Regions from separate parts of the Pseudoalteromonas sp. NFXS53 genome, predicted to be linked through region 2. Evidence: predicted binding sites of a transcription regulator. Region 2 holds the regulator's gene; the other holds the start of a gene.

Region 1 (7,774 bases), on a different contig from region 2:
TACACGGTAATAAATACAAAGTAGCAATCGCTATTACTCCGGCTTCTGACTAAAGGCATTTGATGAATAAGCCAAACGGCACGAAGCGTATAAACACCACGAAGCGCATAAACAGGGTCTAATAAGGCTTTTTAAGATTTAATAAGGCAGTCAGCAGAAACAAAAAAAGCGCTATAAAATATAGCGCTCAAAATTGCTCTACAAAAAGAGCATCAGTCAAAGGGATAAATCGGTAGCAATACCTTTAAAATTGGTATTCAACAGATACGGCTGCTACGTCCATATCTGGGTCAATATTGTTTTCAAGTTCATAGCGCGTATATTCTAAGCGCATATTTACGTTTTCATTGAGGTGAAACTCAACACCGGCGCCGTATAGCCAGTCGCCACCGTCTATACTCGATGAAACTCGACCAATGGCAGGAATATCTGCGTGCACGTCAGCATCCCATTCAAGCCAGCCACCTTTTGCATAAACTGAAAAGTGTTCATTTAGCGGAGCAGATAAGCGCGTTGATAAAGATATGCCATCGACTTCAGCTGAGTTATCGATGTCGCTTGCTTCATCAAAATTTTCGTAAGCTAGTTCAAAGCTCCAGTAAGGGTTAATTTTTGTACCTACGTAAGCTTTTAACATTGAAGAGTCGTCATCAAACGAGGTGTCGTTGTCTCTGTCGTCCCATTGAAAAGAATACTGACCATAGCCAATACCCGTGTAGATTTTATAACCATCGGGCCAAAACGTTTCTTTTGAATAAGCAGTGGTTGATACCAAACCTAATGACGCAAAAAGCGCAGCGGGAATAGTAGGGCGTGTTTACCTTTGAGGTATGAATTTTGTTCAAATCAAAGGCTTTTAATACGCGAAATGAGCTACGAAGCATAATGAGTTATGTGAGTGGCGAATGACAAAGTAGTGGAAGCCTTTGGTTGAACTCTTCGAGCAGCACGAGTTGGACATTTATTCGGCGTTATCGGCTGACTTACATAGAATAATTATGCTACGCAGCCTCTGCGGGGCAGCCCCTGCCTAGCCTAAATACCCAACTCGCAGCTGCAAAAACACACAGCAAAGGTTCACACGCCCTAAATTTTCATGTTCATTCCTTTATTTAATTAAAATTCAAATAAGCTTTATTTGATAAAAATTGATATTAGAGGAGAGGGGGCAAGCCCCTCACAGATTTGAATTTATGACTTACTGCTGATGCGCAAGTTGTCTTCTACTTCAAGTACATCGTTGGCATTTTTCGCAATTTGAATCGCTAAGTCACGTTCGGCTTCGCTTTCGACGTGGCCGTTTAAAGTTACAATGCGGCGCTCTACATCAACGTCAATGTCTGTGCCGTCTACGTCTGTATCAAACAGGTATCGTGACTTAATGACGGTGGCAATTTTAGCGTCAGTAAAAGTACTGCTGTCTTCTTTACTGTCTGCCTTTTTGTGAATGTCTAAAATAGTCAGTTCGTTTTTGACCTTCTTAACACCATCGATACCTATTACAAGCTCTTCAGCTAGCTTTTTATCTACTGAACGCTCAACTTCACCCGTTAATACCACAACACCATTTTTTACATCGGTGTTTATATCGAAGTTATTAAGCTCACCATTAAAGAGTAGTGTGGCTTCGGCTTTGCCATCAATCCAGGCGTCACTCGCTTCTTTTTCCCAGTTGTTGTCAGATGCAAATACAGAAGTTGTTGTAAGTGCTGAAACTAGAACTGTTGCAATTAATGTGATTTTCATAATTAAACTCCTTTAATTTAAAGTCGAATTAATAGTTGCATGTGATGTGCCAATTTTAACTATCTGATTTTTAAGGTTTATTTTTGTTGTGTAAGTAAAGGCGGAAATTCTTACAGGGAAGTTTTGCAGCAAGTCTGTAAAAGTTACGCTGTTTATAAGCGCAATTTCTAGTTTGGCGCAGCCTAGTAACCAAATAGAGGCTTTTAGAATAAATCGCTCAACCAAGTAATGAGCCAATGGCAAGCTCTAGCAATACTATGTGCTAATAAGTCTAAAGGCGGTATGTTCACAAGCTTAAGAGCGTAAAGATGCTTAACTTAGATTGTGTAAGTGTTATTTATGCTGGCAAAAAAAGGCTATCAACACTGAATCTAATATTGTTTAACACACTCTTTGAGGAATGCTTTCTGCATTATTCATCAAACTCAAAAAATACTCTGGAGTTATGAATAATGGAAATAGATAAGTTTTGGAAACTCATTAATGAAAAGCTAATCGCCTGGTTAGAAGGCGCTATTCAACTATTACCCAACATCATTTTGGCATTATGTGTTTTGATATTCTTCACTTTGCTCGCGAGGGTATTGTCGGTTTGGTTCTCAAAAGTCATATATAGAATTATTAAAACAGCACAAGTCGCATCTTTGATCAGCTCAGTATTTAAGATCATCATCATCTTGGTAGGTGTTTTCTTTGCGTTAGATATTGTGAAGCTCTCTGGTGCGGTTATGTCTTTATTAGCTGGTGCCGGCATTATAGGGCTAGCGATTGGTTTTGCGTTTCAGGATATGACCGAAAACCTGATAGCCGGGTTCGTCATGAGTGTAAGAAAGCCATTTATGGTCGGTGACATCATAAAAACCAAAGACTGCTTCGGAACAGTGAGCAGGATCAATTTGCGAAACACCCTGGTTGAAAATTTTTATGGTCAGCTGTCATATGTTCCGAATAAAACACTATTTAAAAATGAGCTGCAGAATTACTCGAAACTCGGTAAACGCAGAATAGAGATACCCGTTGGTATTTCTTACGCGGATGATCCTGAGCAGGCAAGGGCACTGATTGTAGAAGCGCTGAATCAGCATGACTTTGTTTTAGATCCCGACGAAACAGATGTATATGCAGCATCATTTGGTGATAGTGCCATAAACTTACTTGTGTGGTTTTGGATTGATTATCCGAGTGAGCCAAGCTTTATGCTGGTGCGCCACAAAGCCATCTGCACGATTAATCGCGTGCTATCAGATAATGACATATTAATTCCATTCCCTATTAGAACGATCGACTTCAATGCAAAAGGCGGCACACGGTTAGGTGCACAATTTACACAGGAATAATTTACAAAGCCTATGTAATATTTTCATCGTGTAAAACTTAGATTTTATTTTTGTCTTTAAAAACAGTTATTTAAGTTTGGCATTAAACCTGCTGCATAGAGTTCACAGTAATTAAAACACTTACTGCATTTAAACAATATCGAAATGAAAGGAGTTACTTATGACACATTCAAACTACGATATGAGTCCAGTGAAAGATCTAATTAGAGTGCTTAACGGTGGCGTTGAATTTTACACTCAAGCTAAGAAAAAGTTGGATAGCACTAACTTGAACCGCGTGTTTGACCAAATGATCGCTGATAAAGCGCAAGCAATTTCTGATCTTCAGCCATTTGTTTTTGTTGATGAAGGTACCGTTGAGACGGACACTGCAACGAGTGTTGATATTCGTGAGTCTTACACCAAAGTCATTGGTGTATTAAGTACTGACAAAGCACATACTTATATTTCTCAGTTAGAAGAAGTTGAAGATAAAGTGCTAGATAAGCTTGATAAAGCGTTGAGTGAGCCATTACCGCCAAAATGTAAAAGTGCGCTGCTGCAAATTCAAAGCCGAATGCAGGTTTGTCATGACCAGATGAAGCAGTTACAAGAGCTAACCGCTTAAGGAGGACAGCATGCTTAGGTGGGCAATAACCTTCTTATGTCTTGCGCTGATTGCCGCTGTGTTGGGTTTTTCTGGCATAGCAGGCGCAGCAGCTGGAATGGCTAAAATATTATTTTTTGTATTTATCGCATTTATGGTCATTTCATTCTTATTTGGAAAGAGAAAAACTCCCAATTAACAGGGAATTGAATATTTAAATCGTTATAGGAGATTAATGATGAGATTAGCAATAACTCTAGCAAAAGTATTTGGTTTTATTTCAATTTTGGCGCTATTTGGTTGTAGTGACGGCCCTGCAGAAGAGGCTGGTGAACGCTTAGATGAGAAAGTTCAAGAAGTTGAAAACAGCGTTGAAGATGCATGCGAAAAGGTCAAAGAAGAAGTAAACGCGAAGAATGAAGAGTGCTAAGTAAATCGCAGGCTTTCTAAAAACAGCACTAACAAAGAAACTTCAGTTAACGTGATTGTTAACTGAGGTTTTAGTTTTCTCAATTCTCTTACCTTATCTAAAGCCCTGTTGGTGTACCAAATGAGATCACAACGCTTGAACATAATATGTGTATAATTCGCCCATTATTTAAGAGCGTGAAAAACATAGAGGTAAAATGGCTGTTTTAGAGATTCTAAAAGCTCCAAATGAAAAATTGAAAGTTGTTGCAGAGCAAGTAACTGACGTAGAAAGTGTGCAAACTTTGATTGATGACATGCTGGATACCATGTACGACACCGATGATGGCATTGGTCTGGCGGCGACTCAAGTTGGCCGTAAAGAAGCCATTATCATCATAGATATTTCTGAACAAAGAAACGAGCCGTTAATTCTGATTAACCCAGAAGTGGTGGGTGGCTCTAACAAAGAGATGGGGCAAGAAGGTTGTTTGTCGGTGCCGGGATATTATGCTGATGTAGAACGTTTTACCTCTGTACAAGTCAAGGGTTTAGACAGAACTGGCAAAGAAGTGCTCGTTGAAAGTGATGACTTTTTAGCAATCGTGCTACAGCACGAAATTGACCACTTAAAAGGTAAGCTGTTCATTGATTACTTATCGCCTTTAAAACAAAAAATGGCGATGAAAAAGGTTAAGAAAGCGATTAAAGCGGCTTAATCGCTTTTGGTAAATTAGCTAGAAATATAGCCTGTTAAGCTAGCATAAGTACTTGAAGCCTTGATGTTCACTGAGCATCAAGGCTTTTTTCTTAGTAAGCCACACCCATTCTCTTGTTGATATGTGCTGCTTTTTCAATTTCATCTACAAATGCGACCGCATAGTCGGCGACTGAAATACGACTATTGCCTTGCTCATCGGTAATAAGTTGCTCAGTACCGGTACGATATTGGTTTAGTTTATCACCCGGGAAAATCTCAGCTGCAGGGCTAATAAACGTCCAGTTTAATGGGCTACTAGAGTGTTTAAACACGTCAAGAGCTTCACCTTGCGCAACGGCTTCATCTTTATATTCAGCAGGAAACTCAGGGGTATCGATTAACTTTAAGTTTGGTGCTACTTCTAGTGAGCCTGCGCCACCGACCCATAGCAAACGCTCAATGCTGGTGTTTGGTAATTCATTGAGTAAGCGCTCAGCGGTCTTTTTTACAATCTCGTGATTGCCCAAAGCTCGACCGCCAATGGCCGCAACAAACACCGTTTCATCACTGATTAAAGCGCTTAAGTTGTTAGATGGGTTATTTAAGTCGAATGACTTTGCGGTGACGTTAGGTACGTCGTATTTATCATGTGCTCGAACTAGCGCTGTGATCTCATGCCCTCTTGATTTTGCTTCTGCCACGATATGAGAGCCTATCCAACCTGATGCGCCTAATACGATTAGTTTCATAATATTTTCCTCTTGGGTAAGTGTTTTGAGTTGTGTCTAGATTAGAAGAAAACTAAGATGAAATAATCGAGCAAAATTGAAATAGATTGTTTCTTATTTGCTATCTAATAATAGGCTGAATTTTTAATATGGATCGTATTACTGCCATTAAAAGCTTTGTTGAAGTGGCGCATTTATCTAGCTTTACTAAAGCTGCTGAACGTCTTGACTTAAGTCGTCTTCAAGTGACACGCCATGTGCAAGAGTTAGAACAATGGCTAGAGCAAAGGTTATTGCATCGCACCACCAGAAAGGTGAGCTTAACCCAGCATGGAGAACAAGCTCTACATAGATTTGAGCGAATTCTCGATGAAACCAGTGCTTTGATTGCTGAGAGTACCGAAGGTAGGCAAACGTTATCGGGCACGGTTCGCATTTCGAGTCCTATCGGTTTTGCCCAAAATATGTTGGTCAATGCCGTTAGTCAATTTATAGCGCAGCATCCAAACGTTAAAATTGATATTCATGCCAGCGATAGTTTTTCGAATTTAGTTGAACAGCGCATAGATATTGCGCTCAGATATACCAACACGCCCGATGAAAACTTGATTGCCAGACGACTGATGGTGATAGGCGCGTGTGTTTGTGCATCTCCAGAGTATTTAGACAAGCATCAAGTTCCCGAAAAGCCTGAAGCCCTAACAGAACATCCTTGCTTAGTGCATTTATCACATGATAAATGGCGATTTATGAAAGCTGAGCAAAGTGTTGAGGTGAAAGTAAACGGGCCATTAGTTTGCAATGATGTACCCACACTCGTGCAAGCCGCAATGAATGGCACGGGCATAGCGTGGCTGCCGTATGATATTGCGAGGAGCTACATAACAGAGAAAAAGCTCGTGCCTATTTTGCAAGATTATAAAATTGAGAATAATCAACTTTGGGCGGTGTACTTATCAAGAAGCTATCAATCGCCGGTTGTGCGCGCCTTTATTGATTTTGTGGCAGCGCTTTGGCAAGAAGATATAGTGCCATTCAATTAATTATCAAAAAAATATTGAAACTGTTTTCGTAATTACAGGGCTAAAACAGTTTAAAACGAACCTTTAAAATCGTGTTTTATCGACAATCGATGAGTCACAATATTTATGCGTCATGTAGTAAAAACCCTTGTTATAGTCACATTCTTTCTCACTTTTATATCAACAAACGCTTTCACTGCAGAGCTCAAAGTAATTAAAGCGCAATCAGTAGAATGGGGCTATCTGAACCCACTTCGAGGTGCCAAGAGCCCGGGAGCTGCTGAGCTGTGGGGAGACAGAACAAAAACTAACGCGACAGGCATGCTTGTTCGATTTAAAAAAGGCTTTTCGTCACCTCCGCATATCCACAATATCTCTTACCGTGGCATTGTGATCAAAGGGTTAATACATAATGCAGATCCAAATGCCGAACATTTATGGATGCCTTCAACTTCATATTGGACGCAACCTGCGGGTGGCAATCATATTACCGCAGCAAACGGTGATGAAAATCTCATTTATTTGGAAATAGATAGTGGTCCTTATTTGGTCAAACCAAGTGAAAAACAGTTCAATAATCAGGAATATCCACTCAATTTACATGCTGATAATTTGGTGTGGCAAAGTGCAGATGAACTGACAGCGTTGAAAACAAGGCAAGCTATGCTTTTAGCATCTTTATGGCAGTCAAATGATGGCAAAACAAAAGGGCAGCTATTAAAGTTACCTGCTGATTTCAGTGGTAATGTGCATGTTATGTCAAAAGAGTTTAAAGCTGTGATCATTCAAGGTGCTGTAAACCTTGCTAGCTCAAAGCACAATGACTTATTAGAAGCTGGAAGCTATATTGAGTTAAACGGTGTTGGTAAATTTAACCTTTCTTCGTCACAACCTGCAATTTTATATATTCGTTCAAATGGTGAGTTTGACGTAAGGGATTAACCGCCTTTTAGAGCATGAATAAGAGATTATTCATGCTCTTTTAAATGGGTACTTAAGAAATCAATAAAAGTCCCAATCTTGTGAGGAATGTAATTACTATTTTTATAAACTGCATACATTGGCAATGAAAAAGCATGCTTTTGTTGTAAAACTTCAACAAGTTCACCGTTTTCAAAGTACTCTGCGACCATCCATTTTGGCATGGCAGCTATGCCTGCCCCTAAGCACGCCATTTTCACTATCATGTCTGGGCTATCACTCTTTATAACTTCGTTTACTTGTACTTTACTGCCTTCAAAAGTCCA
Region 2 (7,774 bases):
ATTATTTTTGCACTGACCATGTATTGGATATGGTCACCGTATTTTGATCAACCTAAAAAGCAAAGCTCGACTGAAGAAGAGAGCATAGCCACGCCTGATTATGTTGCTACAGATCTAAAGCAAACCAAATATTCTGAAGCCGGCATACGAAATTACTTAGTTGAAGCAAATAAAATGGAGCTTTATCAGCAGCTCGGTTTTAGCCACTTTACATCACCGACATTCACCCTGTTTAATGGCCCTCAAAATTGGCAACTTTCATCCAATGAAGCCACTTTATATGAAAATAACATGCTGATCTTAGAGGGAGATGTTAAAGCCCTAAATTTAACTGAAGGTGCAATGATAAGCCAAATCAGTGCAGACCATATTCAAGTTGATATTACTCAGCGCAGCATGCGCTCAGATCTACCCGTAGAAATTGTGGGCCCTCATTTAAATATAAAAGGACAAGGCCTCAATGCCGACCTCAATACTGAAATTATTGAGCTCATTAACCATACGCGAACCATTTATTATGACCAATAAACTACTTCTTTCACTGCTACTACTCGGCTTTTCTAACTTTACTTTGGCTGAAACAGCTCCTATGTCACAAGTATCAATTAAAGCAGGTAAGCAGCAAGCACAATTAAAGACAAACATTGGTATCTTTGAAGAAAATGTTGAAATCATTCATGGCAACCGTGAAATTTATGCAGATAGATTAGAAGTACATCAGCGTGAAGAGCTCGGTGAGAACAAACAGCTTTTAGTCGCAACAGGCAAACCAGCTCGCTTTATCGAAAAGCAGCCTGATGGCACAGTATTAAGTGCCAGCGCAGAAGAAGTCAGGTATGACGTTGCAAATCGACTGCTTACCATCAAAGGCAAAGCCGAAATCAATCAAGCAGGTCAAGTTATCAAGGCTGAAGCAATTATTTATGACATCGAGAAGCAACTGATCAGTGCTGAGCAGAATGAACAAAACAAACAACGTGTACACACGATTTTAGTGCCCGAGAAAAAGGCATCAAAGTCTAACCCTGAACAAGGTCAATAAGCATGAGTGTGTTAACTGCCACAGCCCTAGCAAAAAGCTATAAAGGACGCCAAGTCGTAAAAAATGTCAGTTTGAGTGTGGAAGCTGGGAGCATTGTTGGTCTTCTCGGCCCTAATGGCGCAGGTAAAACCACCAGTTTTTACATGATCGTTGGTCTTGTGCCTAGCGATAAAGGTAAAGTCACCATAGATGACGAAGATATCACTTTGCTACCTATGCACAGTAGAGCACGTATGGGCATAGGTTATCTGCCTCAAGAATCTTCCATCTTCAGAAAATTGACTGTGTATCAAAATTTAATGGCAATTTTAGAAACGCGTAAAGACCTCAATAAAGTACAAAGAGAACAAACCCTAGACGACCTATTAGATGAATTTAATATTCAACATATTCGGGACAGTCAGGGCATGGCTTTATCAGGTGGTGAGCGTCGCCGAGTTGAAATTGCTCGCGCTTTAGCCGCAAACCCTAAATTTATTCTTTTAGATGAGCCTTTTGCTGGCGTTGATCCGATTTCGGTGTTAGATATAAAGAAAATTGTTGAGCATTTAAAAAACCGCGGCATTGGTGTCCTCATTACAGATCACAATGTAAGAGAAACCCTTGATGTTTGTGAGAAAGCTTATATTGTTTCACATGGTGAATTAATCGCGTCAGGTACGCCTGAATCAGTTTTAGCTGATCAAACCGTAAGAGACGTCTACCTAGGTGAACAATTCCGTCTATAGTTAAAGCAAGACATAATCCAAATAACAAAAAGGATTGTTAGAAATACATGAGGCAATCGCTACAGCTGCGCATGGGGCAGCAACTAACCATGACACCACAATTGCAACAAGCAATTCGCTTACTGCAATTGAGCACACTAGATCTACAGCAAGAGATCCAAGAAGCGCTGGATAGCAACCCTTTACTCGAAGTAGATGAATCGGAATTAGAGCCAAGTGCTGATGGCAATGATTCAGACAAAGCGACCAAAGATGCTGATTCTATCGAGCAACTCTCTAATTCTGCTGATGATGGTCACGGTGATGAACCGACCAGCGATTACGAACTCGATAGCGATGCCGCACTGAGTAAAGACACTGTCAGTGACGATCTCGCTATGGATGTGACATGGGACGAGTACATGAGTGCAGCACCGAGCACCAGTAGCGGCCCAATGCCTGAAGACGAAACTGTTTATCAGGGGGAGACCACTGAAACATTACACGAATATTTAATGTGGCAATTAGAACTCACGCCATTCAGCCCAACCGATAAAGCCATTGCCGTTGCCATTGTTGAAGCCGTTGATGATGCAGGTTTGCTTACTGTTAGTACCGAAGAACTCCTAGAAAGCATTAATGAAGGTAATGACGAAGAGCTAATTGAACTTGACGAAGTTGAGGCTGTATTAAAGCGTATTCAACTCTTTGATCCTGTAGGTATTGCAGCTCGCTCATTACAAGAATGCTTATGTATTCAACTCAACCAGTTTGATGCTGATACGCCTTTCATTGCTGAAACAAAAATGGTGTTAAGCGAGCATATTGATCTACTGGCCAGCCGTGATTACCGCACTATCATGAAAAAGACCAAGCTCAAAGAGCCTGAGTTAAAAGAAGTGATGACACTAATCCACAGCCTTAATCCTAAACCTGCTGCCAGTATTATTCGTGAAGAATCTGAGTATGTTATTCCTGATGTGTCAGTGAAAAAGGTAAAAGGTCGCTGGGTTGTTGAGCTTAATCCAGAATGTATGCCTAAAATAAGGGTTAATGATCATTACGCAGCAATGTCACGCTCAGTAAAATCAAGCACTGACAGCCAATTCATTCGCTCTCACCTACAAGAAGCTAAATGGTTTATTAAGAGCTTAGAAAGCCGTAATGACACTTTAATGAAAGTTACTAATTGCATTGTGCAACAACAACAGGCATTCTTTGAACATGGACCTGAGGCAATGAAGCCTATGGTTTTGAATGATGTTGCTGAGATGGTCGAGATGCACGAGTCTACCATTTCTCGTGTCACCACTCAGAAATACATGCATACACCCCGTGGCATTTTTGAGCTGAAGTACTTCTTCTCAAGCCACGTAAGCACTGAAAACGGAGGTGAATGCTCATCGACTGCGATTAGAGCATTGATCAAAAAGCTAATTGCTGCAGAAAATACTGCTAAGCCATTGAGCGACAGCAAAATTGCAGATATATTGGCAGAACAGGGAATCAAAGTGGCACGTCGTACAATTGCAAAATACCGCGAGTCACTCTCTATTCCACCGTCAAATCAGCGTAAGAGCTTGATTTAAGACGTAAACCAAGAGAAGGAAAATGCTTATGCAACTAAATTTAACTGGTCGTCACGTAGAAATCACAGATTCATTAAGAGACTATGTAAACACGAAGTTTGCAAAGCTAGAAAGGCATTTTGATCACATAAACAACGTTCACGTGATCTTAGATGTTGAGAAGCTGGTACAAAAAGCAGAAGCTACCGTTCATTTAAATGGCGGTGAAATTTTCGCTTCAGATGAACACTCTGATATGTACGCAGCTATTGATAAACTCGTTGATAAACTCGATCGCCAAGTTATCAAACATAAAGAGAAATTAACTCGACACTAACCATGAAACTTAGCTCGATTATCAACAAGGACTGCAGTAAAGCTGCGGTCCTTTTTAATAGCAAAAAACGCGCGCTTGAGTATATCAGTGAATTAGCGAGCGAACACCTTCCTGAACATAACGCCCACGAAATATTAGATGCATTCCTAACGCGAGAAAAACTAGGCAGTACAGGCATAGGCAAAGGTATTGCTATTCCTCATGGCCGCTTAGCAGGCATTGATACTATTTTTGCTATTTTAGTGACCAATCAAAGCGGTATTGATTTTGACGCAATAGACAACCGACCTGTCGATATTCTCTTGGCAATGCTTGTACCTGAAGGTAATAATGCAGAACATCTAAAGACCTTAGCTGCAATTGCTGATAAACTAAACAACAAAGAGTTTTGTAAACAGCTTCGTCATGCAAAAGACGATGACGCACTCTATCAACTTATTGCACTTCAAGATTAATTAACAGAGAGGAATCCATGGAACTGATCATCATTAGTGGTCGCTCAGGGTCGGGCAAATCCGTTGCCTTAAGGGTATTGGAAGACCTTGGTTATTATTGTGTTGATAATATTCCAGTTAATCTCCTACCATCTTTGGTCAGAAGTGTTTCTGATAACTATGACAAGATAGCCGTCAGTATCGACGTTCGTAACCTGCCAAAAGAGCAACAAGAATTTAATGATATTCTTGAGTACTTACCCGGTTTTGCGAATCCAACGCTGTTCTATTTAGACAGTGATGACCAAGCACTGATCAAACGCTTTTCAGAAACGCGTCGATTACACCCGCTTTCTTTAAATAATCTGCCGCTTGATTTAGCAATTAAAGAAGAAAAGAAGTTACTCGATGTATTAATCACACGAGCCGATGTTTTGCTCGATACGACAGATTTAAGTGTACATCAGCTAGCAGAAACCATTAGAGAGCAGATCCTTGGCAAAAAAGATAAGCAACTTATTATTACTTTCTTATCTTTTGGTTTTAAACATGGTATCCCTAAGCAAGCCGATTATGTATTTGATGCGCGCTTTTTACCAAACCCGCATTGGGAACCAGAGCTAAAACCGCTTACTGGGTTAGATCAACCAGTTAAAGATTATTTAGCAAGCCACAGCATAGTGCAGAAGTTCACGTGGCAGATCCAAACCTTTGTACAAACTTGGTTACCTCACCTAGAGCGCAATAACCGCAGCTATTTAACCATTGCAATTGGTTGTACTGGCGGACAACACCGCTCTGTTTACCTTGCTCAAACCATTGGTGAAAGCTTTGCTAAAACTCATAACAATGTGCAAATACGTCACCGCGAACAAGACGCAGACTAGAACATGGTCAAGGTAGAAGATACTTTTCTAATCCAAAATAAGTGTGGCCTGCATGCACGTGCAGCCACAGTGCTTGCGCAATTAGCCCAACAATTTGATGCTCAGATCACCCTTTATCAAGATGACAAAGAAGCCCCTGGTGACAGTGTACTTGCTTTGCTCATGCTTGAAAGCAGTCATGGCAAGCAGCTTCGAGTTTGCTGTGAAGGCCCAGATGCCGAGCCCGCACTCTCAGCCATTGGTGAGTTAATTGCACAAAAATTTCATGAAGATGAATAACCAAGCACTTGGTAACTCTGCAAAAATTACGTTAAACTTAAGGCACTCTTTTTAGGCGCTCACATTAACTGCCTAAACCTTTATTCTCGGTGCACACCACCCAATAAATGGATTGCCTATGCCAGAAGCCTTAGAACAAGACTATACGCTGCAACAATTACAACAAGTAACGCACGCAATAAACAATGGTCAGTTTGTTCAGGTTAGGCGTATTCTGGCTGAAACTCCCCCCTGCGACACCGCATTACTCCTTGAATCTTCTCCGCACAAAGTACGTACTCAGCTATGGCAATTAGTTGATCCTGATATTCAAGGTGATGTACTCGAAGAGCTGTCTGAAGACGTTCGTATTGGTATTATCAACCAAATGGATCCAGAGCTCATTGCAGCCGCAACTGAGGATATGGACGACGATGACCTAGGTGAAGTTCTAAGAAGCTTACCTGAAGACGTCTACCAAGACGTTGTCGGAGCAATGGACGCCCAAGATAGGGCAAGGGCAACCCAAGCGCTTTCTTATCAAGAACGTTCTGCGGGTGCCCTAATGAGCACGGATACGGTCACCATTAGGCCTGATGTGACGCTCGACGTGGTATTACGTTATTTACGTCTGCGAGGCGAGTTACCCGATGGTACCGATGACTTATATGTCGTCGATAAAGAAAACCAGTTTATCGGAGCGCTACCTGTCGCAACCCTTTTAACGAACTCACCCGATAAAGTGGTTGCAGAACTCATGGATGATGAGAAAGAGACCATCCCCGTTTCTATGGATGAAAGTGACGTGGCACAACTGTTCGAACGTCATAACTGGATCTCTGCAGCGGTCGTTGATGATAACTTGCAACTGCTTGGTCGTATCACCATCGATGACATCGTAGACGTTATTCGTGAAGATGCCGAACACAGCATGTTAAGTATGGCGGGTCTAGATGATGAAGAAGATACCTTCGCACCGGTTTTGAAGAGTAGCCAACGCCGCTCTATCTGGCTTGGCATTAACCTTTTAACGGCTTTGCTTGCCGCCTTTGTCGCCAGTTTTTTCGAAAGTACCCTAGATATACTCCCTATTTTAGCAGTGCTTAATGGCATTGTACCGAGTATGGGTGGAGTGGCCGGCAGTCAAACTCTAACTTTAGTTATTCGTGGTATTGCCCTTGGCCATATCAACAACACCAACCAGAAGTTCTTACTTGGTAAAGAGCTTGCTATCGGGGCTTTAAACGGTGTGCTTTGGTCTATTTTAATCGCTGGTGTTGTTGCCATATGGCAGTGGGATTTCGTACTCGGTGGCGTGATCGCATTTGCGATGTTCATGAACTTACTTGCAGCCGGTATTGCCGGTGCCAGTATCCCAATTATCTTAAAGCGTATGAATATAGATCCCGCCCTTGCGGGCAGTGTGGTGCTCACCACAGTCACAGATATTGTGGGTATCTTTGCCTTCCTAGGCACAGCGACCTGGTTCTTAGTTTAACCCGCTTCAGACACAAAAAAGCCCGCTCAGTTTCGCGGGCTTTTACTTTAATTAAAGCCTATTCACCTGCGACCTGCATTGACTCAATTAATATCGAACCCGTTTGCACGCTACCACGCGCTTCAATATCTCCACCAATGGCCTGCACATTCATGAACATGTCTTTTAGATTGCCAGCAATGGTGATCTCACTTACTGGATATTGGATCTCGCCCTGCTCAACCCAAAAACCTGCTGCGCCTCGTGAGTAATCACCCGTTACTGTATTCACCCCTTGCCCCATTAGCTCTGTGATTAACAAGCCGGTGCCCATTTCTTTAAGCACAGCTTTCAGGTCATCATGGGTTTGTTGCACTAACCAATTATGAATGCCGCCAGCATGGCCTGTAGCTGTCATGCCCATTTTTCTTGCTGCATAACTTGCAAGTAAATAGGTTTGCAACTCACCACCGTGAATGATCTCACGATCCAGCGTTTTTACCCCTTCACTATCAAATGGACTAGACGCTAACCCTTTCAATAAATGTGGGCGCTCTGACACATTTACTTTGTCATTAAAAATTTGCTTACCCAAAGAGTCTAGCAAGAAGCTCGACTTACGATATAGCGCACCACCACCGATAGCTGAAACCAAATGCCCAAACAAACTATTCGCAACATCCGCACGAAACACCACAGGCGTCTTCATAGTGGCAATTTTTCTACTGTTCAAACGAGCAATGGTTGACTCAGCCGCTTCAAGACCGACAGACTCTGCAGATTTTAAACCAGACTGCTCACGGCTAAGAGTATAAGCATGATCACGCTGCATTTGCTCGCCATCTTGACCAATCACCATGGTACTTAAACTATGACGTGTTCTCGGAAAGCCCGCTAAAAAGCCGTGGGTATTACCATAAACTCGCAAGCCTTCATGACTAGAAAAACTCGCACCATCTGAGTTAACAATACGCTCATCAAACTCTAATGCTGCTTTTTCTGCTTCAATACACAGTTCAACACCCTGCTCTGGCGTTACTTCCCAAGGGTGATACAAGTCTAAA

What was found. The regulator sigma-54, encoded in region 2, starts transcription at its own class of promoters, with help from an activator protein. The targets are predictions, from matches to a motif close to GTTGGCACGNNNNTNGNNT.
Region 1: the regulator sigma-54 is predicted to act here: its motif matches at 1,782-1,800, upstream of AC1HJP_RS04185 (BON domain-containing protein).

The regions. Positions count from the first base shown of each region.
Region 1 is NZ_JBWVBR010000002.1:307,894-315,667, reverse strand. It holds gene AC1HJP_RS04190 (outer membrane beta-barrel protein) at 245-805, opposite strand; gene AC1HJP_RS04185 (BON domain-containing protein) at 1,192-1,746, opposite strand; gene AC1HJP_RS04180 (mechanosensitive ion channel family protein) at 2,199-3,083, shown strand; gene AC1HJP_RS04175 (PA2169 family four-helix-bundle protein) at 3,244-3,690, shown strand; gene AC1HJP_RS04170 (DUF1328 domain-containing protein) at 3,701-3,868, shown strand; gene AC1HJP_RS04165 (hypothetical protein) at 3,905-4,099, shown strand; gene def (peptide deformylase) at 4,296-4,796, shown strand; gene AC1HJP_RS04155 (NAD(P)-dependent oxidoreductase) at 4,888-5,526, opposite strand; gene AC1HJP_RS04150 (LysR family transcriptional regulator) at 5,655-6,548, shown strand; gene AC1HJP_RS04145 (DUF4437 domain-containing protein) at 6,654-7,469, shown strand; gene AC1HJP_RS04140 (LysR family transcriptional regulator) at 7,496-7,774, opposite strand, start outside.
Region 2 is NZ_JBWVBR010000015.1:14,999-22,772, reverse strand. It holds gene lptC (LPS export ABC transporter periplasmic protein LptC) at 1-528, shown strand, start outside; gene lptA (lipopolysaccharide transport periplasmic protein LptA) at 518-1,042, shown strand; gene lptB (LPS export ABC transporter ATP-binding protein) at 1,045-1,770, shown strand; gene AC1HJP_RS15325 (RNA polymerase factor sigma-54) at 1,818-3,338, shown strand; gene hpf (ribosome hibernation promoting factor) at 3,367-3,654, shown strand; gene ptsN (PTS IIA-like nitrogen regulatory protein PtsN) at 3,657-4,109, shown strand; gene rapZ (RNase adapter RapZ) at 4,127-4,975, shown strand; gene AC1HJP_RS15305 (HPr family phosphocarrier protein) at 4,979-5,254, shown strand; gene mgtE (magnesium transporter) at 5,373-6,731, shown strand; gene pmbA (metalloprotease PmbA) at 6,790-7,774, opposite strand, start outside.